DNA from 2 places in the Alcaligenes sp. WGS1538 genome. Region 2 is predicted to be linked to the other one. Evidence: riboswitches for the same ligand, from Rfam matches in the RefSeq annotation. Region 2 holds a riboswitch; the other holds the start of a gene.
The links. A riboswitch is a leader RNA that binds a small molecule or an ion and turns the genes downstream of it on or off. The one in region 2 is predicted to bind thiamine pyrophosphate.
Positions count from the first base shown of each region.

Region 1 (3,377 bases), 1.4 Mb from region 2:
CGAAGTGCTCGTACAGGAAGCTTTCGCGGTGATGCGCCAGGCACCATTTGGCCATGATGGAGCCGCCGCGCGACACGATGCCCGTCATGCGGCTGGCCGTCATCGGGATGAAGGGCAGGCGCACGCCGGCGTGGATGGTGAAATAGTCCACCCCCTGTTCGGCCTGCTCGATCAGCGTGTCGCGGAAGATGTCCCAGGTCAGGTCTTCGGCAATGCCGCCGACCTTCTCCAGGGCCTGGTAGATGGGCACGGTGCCCACAGGCACGGGCGAGTTGCGGATGATCCATTCGCGCGTCTCATGGATGTTCCTGCCGGTGGACAGGTCCATGATGGTGTCCGCGCCCCATCGTATGGCCCAGGTCATCTTTTCGACTTCTTCGCCGATAGTCGAGCCCAGCGCCGAGTTGCCGATGTTGGCGTTGATCTTCACCAGGAAATTGCGGCCTATGATCATGGGCTCGGTTTCCGGGTGGTTGACGTTGGCCGGCAGGATGGCCCGGCCGCGCGCGATCTCGTCGCGCACGAATTCGGGCGTGACCAGAGCGGGCAGGGTGGCGCCGTAGCCCTGGCCGGGATGCACGCGGGTCAGGCGGCGGGCCATTTCTTCGCCTTGCGGGCCGCTGGCGCGCAGGCTCTCCAGGTAGTGCTCGCGGCGCAGGTTCTCGCGGATGGCCACGAACTCCATTTCGGGCGTGACGATGCCGCGTCGCGCATAGTGCATCTGGGTGACGTTGGCGCCGGGCTTGCCGCGCCGCGGCCGGCGGACCAGCTCGAAGCGCAGCGCGTCCAGCTCCGGATCGGCCTGCCGGGCCCGGCCGTACTGGCTGTTCAGGCCGGCGGTCAGCTCGGTGTCGTCGCGCTCCTGGATCCAGGCCTGACGCAGCGGCGGCAGGCCCTTGCGGATGTCGATATGGGCGGCCGGGTCCGTGTAGGGGCCGCTGGTGTCGTAGACGCTGAGCGGGGGGTTGCGCTCCGCGCCGAACTGGCTGGGGGTGTCGGCCAGGGTGATCTCGCGGAACGGCACGCGCAGGTCGGGACGCGAGCCGGTCTGGTAGATTTTGCGGGAATTGGGCAAAGGCTGGATCGCAGCCGGGTCCACGCTGGCCGCGGTGGCCGTGAAAGTTGGGTTTTTGCTTGTCATTGCAGCTCCAAGGAAGGGGTGGAGCCGATATAGGAAGAAGCACCTTGCAGGCATTGCACCTGGGGCGCACGCTCCCAGCATCGGCATTATCCGTACTGGTACGAGGGTGTTTCTCAACCCGCCTGCGGCGAGTACCCCTGCGTGAGGACAAGTATAGGTGTCTTGGACCTGTCTGTGGGCTGATAAAGCTTATTTGCTTTTCATGCCATTGAGCAGATGGCGTATGGTCTGGTCCAGGTGTTCGCGGTCCTTGCCGGACAGCGCCACGATCTCGTCCACGGAGAAGCGGCTGAAGGGCCAGGTGACGATGGGCGGTCCGCCGTCCGGTTCATGCATGACCAGTGCGCCGCCCACGCTGATCTCCATGGGGCCCAGGCCGCTCTTGAGCCACTGGGCGCTGACGTTCAGGGCCTTGGCCAGGTCCAGGATCTCGCGGGCGTCACGGCGCGCGCCGCTCTCGTAGTTGGAGATGGCGCTCTGGCTCAGGTTGCAGAGCCGGGCCAGCTCGGCCTGGGAGAGGCCGCGCTGCTGCCGGGCATGGCGTAGGCGTTCGGAAAAGTGCTTCACACCAGTGATTGTTCATGGAACGCCAACCACGATGGTTTTGGTGGATAATCCCGTATGTGATGATGGGGCTGCGGCCTTGCCGCGAGAGGGACCGCTAGCGGGGTTTCATGCCGTCGAGCAGGTGGCGCACGGTGCGCTCGAGCAGTTCGCGCTCGGCCACGGGCAGCGCGACGATTTCATCCACGGAAAAGCGGCTGAAAGGCCAGGTGACGATGGGCGGTCCGCCGTCCGGTTCATGCATGACCAGGACGCCGCCCGCCCGGGGCTCCATCATGCCCACTCCGTTGCGCAGCCACTGCGCGCTGACGCTCAAGGCCTTGGCCAGGTCCAGGATTTCCCGGGCGTCGCGGCGCGTGCCGTTCTCGTAGTTGGAGATGGCGCTCTGGCTCAGGCCGCACAAGCGGGCCAGCCCGGCCTGCGACAGGCCGCGTTGTTGCCGTGCGTGGCGCAGGCGTTCGGAGAAGTTTTTCACACCACAGATTGTTGATGCAACGACCACCACGATGGTTTTGATTAAATAACACGATTGTGATTTATAATGTCAGGCAGGGTCATCTGGCGTCATTATAGTTAAGGTATCAACTATGTCGGTTACAAATGTGGTTACTGGCGGTCCTGTTGTGCTGTACCTCTCCAGTGTCATTCCTGATCGAAACCTGCTGGAACAGCAGGTCAAGGCCCTGGCGGAACGGGGCTATCGGCCGATTTCCTGCCGCGACTCCACCGCCTTGCTGCAATTGGCGCAAAGCCGGGGCAGGCACATGGGCTCGGTGTGCATCGCCTGGCTGGGCGGCGCCTTGTCCGATATCTGCGCGGCCGCCGTGCGCCTGCGCATGCTGTGCCCGCAGGTCGGCATCCTGATGCAGGCGGACTATTCCGACGCGGCCATGCTCCAGGCGCTGCACAGCGGCGGAGACCAACTGTGTCCCAGGGATGCGTCCTTCGAACTGCTGGCGGCCAGCCTGCAAAGCCTGCAGCGTCGCCTGATGCAGGTGCCCATGCTGCCCGAACTGCGCCAACGCGCCGACTGGGCGCTCACACAGGAAGGCTGGGCCCTGGTGGCGCCCAACGGGCAATCCTTCGCCCTGACCACCACGGAGCGCTCTTTCATCTGCTGCCTGCTGCATCACCCCGACCGGCGCGCCAGCCACCATGAACTGCTCAGCGCCATCGCCGGTGTGCAGGGCGAGATCGAAGATCCGCCTTCGGCTCTGCTCATCAATCGGCTGGGGGTGCTGGTCAGCCGGATGCGCCGCAAGTTCAATCGGGGCGATGCCGTGCTGCCGGTGCGCTCGGTGCACAACTGGGGTTACATGTTTGCCGCCAATTGCGAACTGCGCGACTGAAGCCTTGGTTTGTCGTTCTTTCCCTCCGCATCATGCGGTTCGTCCGGCGCCAGGACCCTGGGATGAACTCTTTGTACGCCCGCCGTTGCGAATGACGCTTGCCCGTGCGTCCGTGTTCCGCGGTGGCGGGCGTTCTGCCGCTGCGGTCAATGCGCGTAGCGTTGCACCGACAGGTCGTCGGCACGGATGGCGGGCTCCCGGCCGCTGATGATGTCGGCCAGCAACTGGGCGCTGCCGGTGGCCAGCGTCCAGCCCAGCGTGCCGTGGCCGGTGTTCAGGAACAGATTGTCATAGCGCGTGCGGCCTATGATGGGCGTGCTGTC
Region 1 is NZ_CP171109.1:3,272,799-3,276,175, reverse strand. It holds gene thiC (phosphomethylpyrimidine synthase ThiC) at 1-1,141, opposite strand, end outside; TPP riboswitch at 1,197-1,290, opposite strand; gene ACF3ND_RS15220 (helix-turn-helix domain-containing protein) at 1,331-1,708, opposite strand; gene ACF3ND_RS15215 (helix-turn-helix domain-containing protein) at 1,803-2,180, opposite strand; gene ACF3ND_RS15210 (DNA-binding response regulator) at 2,293-3,054, shown strand; gene ACF3ND_RS15205 (D-amino acid dehydrogenase) at 3,201-3,377, opposite strand, start outside.
Region 1: linked by a shared signal. The riboswitch ahead of thiC (phosphomethylpyrimidine synthase ThiC) and the one ahead of ACF3ND_RS08970 (sodium:solute symporter family protein) in region 2 are both predicted to bind thiamine pyrophosphate.

Region 2 (3,377 bases):
GCGGTGATGGCCGCAGCCGTGTATGAACAGGTTGAAATGCAGCTGTCTCATCCGTTTTTCACCAGTCCGCCATCCACGACCAGGTTCTGTCCCGTGACGGCGCGCGCCCAAGGACCCGCAAAGAACAGCGCCGCATCCGCGAATTCCTCGGGCGTGGTCACCCGGCGCAGCGGCGTGCTGGCGGCGATCAGGTCGAACACCGCTTCCGGCGTGGCCGCCGAGGCGTCCGTGGTGCGCAGCAGGCCGCCGGAGATCATGTTGACGGTGATCTGCTGCGGGCCCAGATCCTGCGACAGGGTGCGCGTCAGGGACAGCAGCGCCGCCTTGGCGGCCGTGTAGTCGTGATACGGCACGACGGGATTCTGGAACAGGTTGGTGCCGATATTGATGATGCGGCCAAAGCCGGCTTCCTGCATGCCCGCCAGGGCGGCCTGCGTCGTGTTCAAGGCTCCGCCCACCACGCCTTCCAGCTGCTGATGCAGGTCGGCCCAGCGCAGCGTGTCCGCATGCGGGCGCGCATCGCCGTTGAACTTGAAGGCCGGCAAGGCATTGTTCACCACCGTGGTGACGGGCGCGCCGAAATGCTGGCGCGCCGCGGCGAACATGGCCTGAACCGCTTGCGCGTCGGTCACGTCCGCCTGCACCGCCAGGCACTGGCCGGGAAACTCGGCCGCCAGGGCCTGCGCGCCCGCTGCGCTTGTCAGGTAATTGATGACCACCCGCGCGCCCTGGCGCGCAAAGGCGCGCACCAGGCTGGCGCCCAGGCCGCGCGCCCCGCCCGTGACGAGGACGACTTGCCGTGAGAGTTCCGAAATAGTGTCCAGAGACATGACATTCCTTCCAAAGATTCGGCGAGGATGTCAGCCCTGTTCGGACAGGGGAAATGAGGGTTCGACATCCCTTCGCCAGTATGAGCTGGATCAGGTTCGACGGGTTTTATCTCAGCCCTTTTGAAAAGGACACCCCGTGCCGCAGGGCAGACCATAGCACAGAACGCGCCTTCAGTCTTTATTGACTTTCAGGCCGCACGCTTCTAAGCTTTGCGCAGTTCCTGGGGGAGTCCTTGGAACGTGTTCATTCCACGGCCCGCAAGACGGCGACCAACCGCAGTCCTGGCGCGCGACGGCAAGGCCATGAAAAGACCATGAACACGTTCTTGACGGGCTGAGATTCCGCTCTCATGCGGTAACCCTTCGAACCTGATCCGGATCATGCCGGCGAAGGGAAGGAAACGCGGCCCATCGGCCTGCCTGCAGCCCGTCACGCTGCGCGCGCCGCCTCACACGCCCATTTCTATCCCTCCATTCTTGTCCGCCCTGCGCCCAACCGGGCCGCTGCAGGCGGGTTCGCGCCTGCCCTGGCAGGCTTTGGGGAGATATCATGCTGAACCAGAACGCCACGCTGCTGTGGCTGCTTGCCTTTTCAACCCTGTTCGCGGTGGCCGGGGTGCTGTACGCCCGGCGCCAGAACGGTTCCCTGGAAGACTTCGTGGTGGCGCGCAACAGCCAGAGCGCGCTGGCCACCATCCTGACCCTGCTGGCCTCGTCCCTGGGCGCGTGGATCCTGTTTTCCCCCGCCCAGGCGGCCACCTGGGGCGGCCTGTCCGCCGTGATCGGCTATGCGCTGGGCTCCATGTCCCCGCGCCTGGTCATGATCCCGCTGGGCAAGCGCATGCGCGAGCTGCTGCCGCGCGGCCACAGCCTGACCGAGTTCGTCATCGCCCGCTACGGCCGGCCCATGTATGCGCTCACCTTGCTGATCATGCTGTTCTACATCTTCATCGCCATGACGGCGGAAATCACCGCCATGTCCAAGATGATCACCCTGATCGCGCCCATTCCCTTGTGGGTCACGGCCAGCGTGGTGCTGGTGGCCACGCTGATCTACACCTCCTACGGCGGCCTGCGCGCCTCCATCTTCACGGACAAGGTGCAGATGCTGGTGATCGTGCCCATGCTGTTCCTGATCGTGCTGCTCGGCTGGCAGGCCGTGGGCGGCCCGGCGCAATTGCTGCGCACCGTGGAGCTGCAGGCGCCGCGCCTGGTGGAGCTGAGCGACCCGGTCGGCGTCAAGGCGGGCCTGACCTTTTTCGTGGCCATCCTGCTGACCGGCCTGTTCCACCAGGGCAACTGGCAGCGCATCTATGCCGCCCGGAGCGACAAGGCCATGCGCAACGGCTTTCTGCTGGGCGGCCTGTTCGTGGCGCCCTTCATCTTCCTGATGGGCTTGTTCGGCCTGGCCTTCGTGGGCCTGGGCGGCCAGGGCGACAGCTCCGTGGCGCTGTTCAACGTGATTCTGCCCCAGGCGCCCGTCTGGTTCCTGGTGCTGCTGATCCCGCTGGGCCTGTCGCTGGTCATGAGCAGCGCCGACACCGTCATCAGCGCCGTCTCCAGCCTGGTGGCCGTGGACCTGGGCCGGCTGATGCCCCAGCGCAGCACCGCCCAGATGATGCGCCTGGCGCGCTGGCTGGTGTGGCTGAGCGCCATCCCGGTGCTGGTGGCCTCCTCCCAGGGCTACAGCGTGCTGTACCTGTTCCTGCTGGCCGATCTGCTGTGCTCGGCCGCGGCCTTCCCGGTGTTCTTCGGACTGTACAGCCGCCGCTACGACGGCATCACGGCCACCCTCAGCACCGTGGCGGGCCTGGCTGCGGGACTGGCCATCTTCCCGCGCCCCGACGGTCCGCTGGACTATCTGCTGGAATCCTTCGTGCTGGCGGCCGTGGTGCCCGCGCTGGTCACCGCCATCATCATGCCCCTGCGCCGGCGCCTGCCTCAGTTCGACTTCGGCAAGCTGGCCGGCTCCACGCGGGTGCTGGACCAGAACTGAATTTGATCACGCACAGGCGCGCCGATCTCGCCATCAAGGACGGGGCCGGCGCGCAAGTACAGGATCAGGGCTGGATCTGCCCCTCAGGGGCCGTCAACAGAATCAGCTCCACGCGCCGGTTGCTGGCCCGCCCTTCGGAGCTCGCGTTGTCACCCAGAGGCCGCGTATCGGCATAGCCCACGGCGCTCAGGCGTTGACTGGCCACGCCATTGGATTCCAGATAGCGCACCACGCTGCCGGCGCGCGCGCCGGACAGTTCCCAGTTCGAGGGGTAGCGGTAGCTGCGAATGGGCACCGAATCCGTATGGCCTTCGATGACGATCTGGTGCGATGTGGAGTTCAGCACCGTCACCAGCTTGCGCAGCACGCCCAGGCCTTCCAGCCCCAGGTCCGCGCCACCCGAGGAGAACAGGATTTCGCTGTTGATGCGGAAACTGATGGACTTGTCGTTGACCACGATGTCGATATCGTCGCCCAGTCCGTCCAGCTGCAGGCCATGATCGCCCGCGCCCTGCCCCGGCGCCTTGCCGCTTTCGGGCAGCAGCCCCGCT
Region 2 is NZ_CP171109.1:1,921,357-1,924,733, reverse strand. It holds gene ACF3ND_RS08980 (LLM class flavin-dependent oxidoreductase) at 1-51, opposite strand, end outside; gene ACF3ND_RS08975 (3-oxoacyl-ACP reductase) at 48-830, opposite strand; TPP riboswitch at 881-977, opposite strand; TPP riboswitch at 1,044-1,243, shown strand; gene ACF3ND_RS08970 (sodium:solute symporter family protein) at 1,381-2,826, shown strand; gene ACF3ND_RS08965 (flagellar motor protein MotB) at 2,891-3,377, opposite strand, start outside.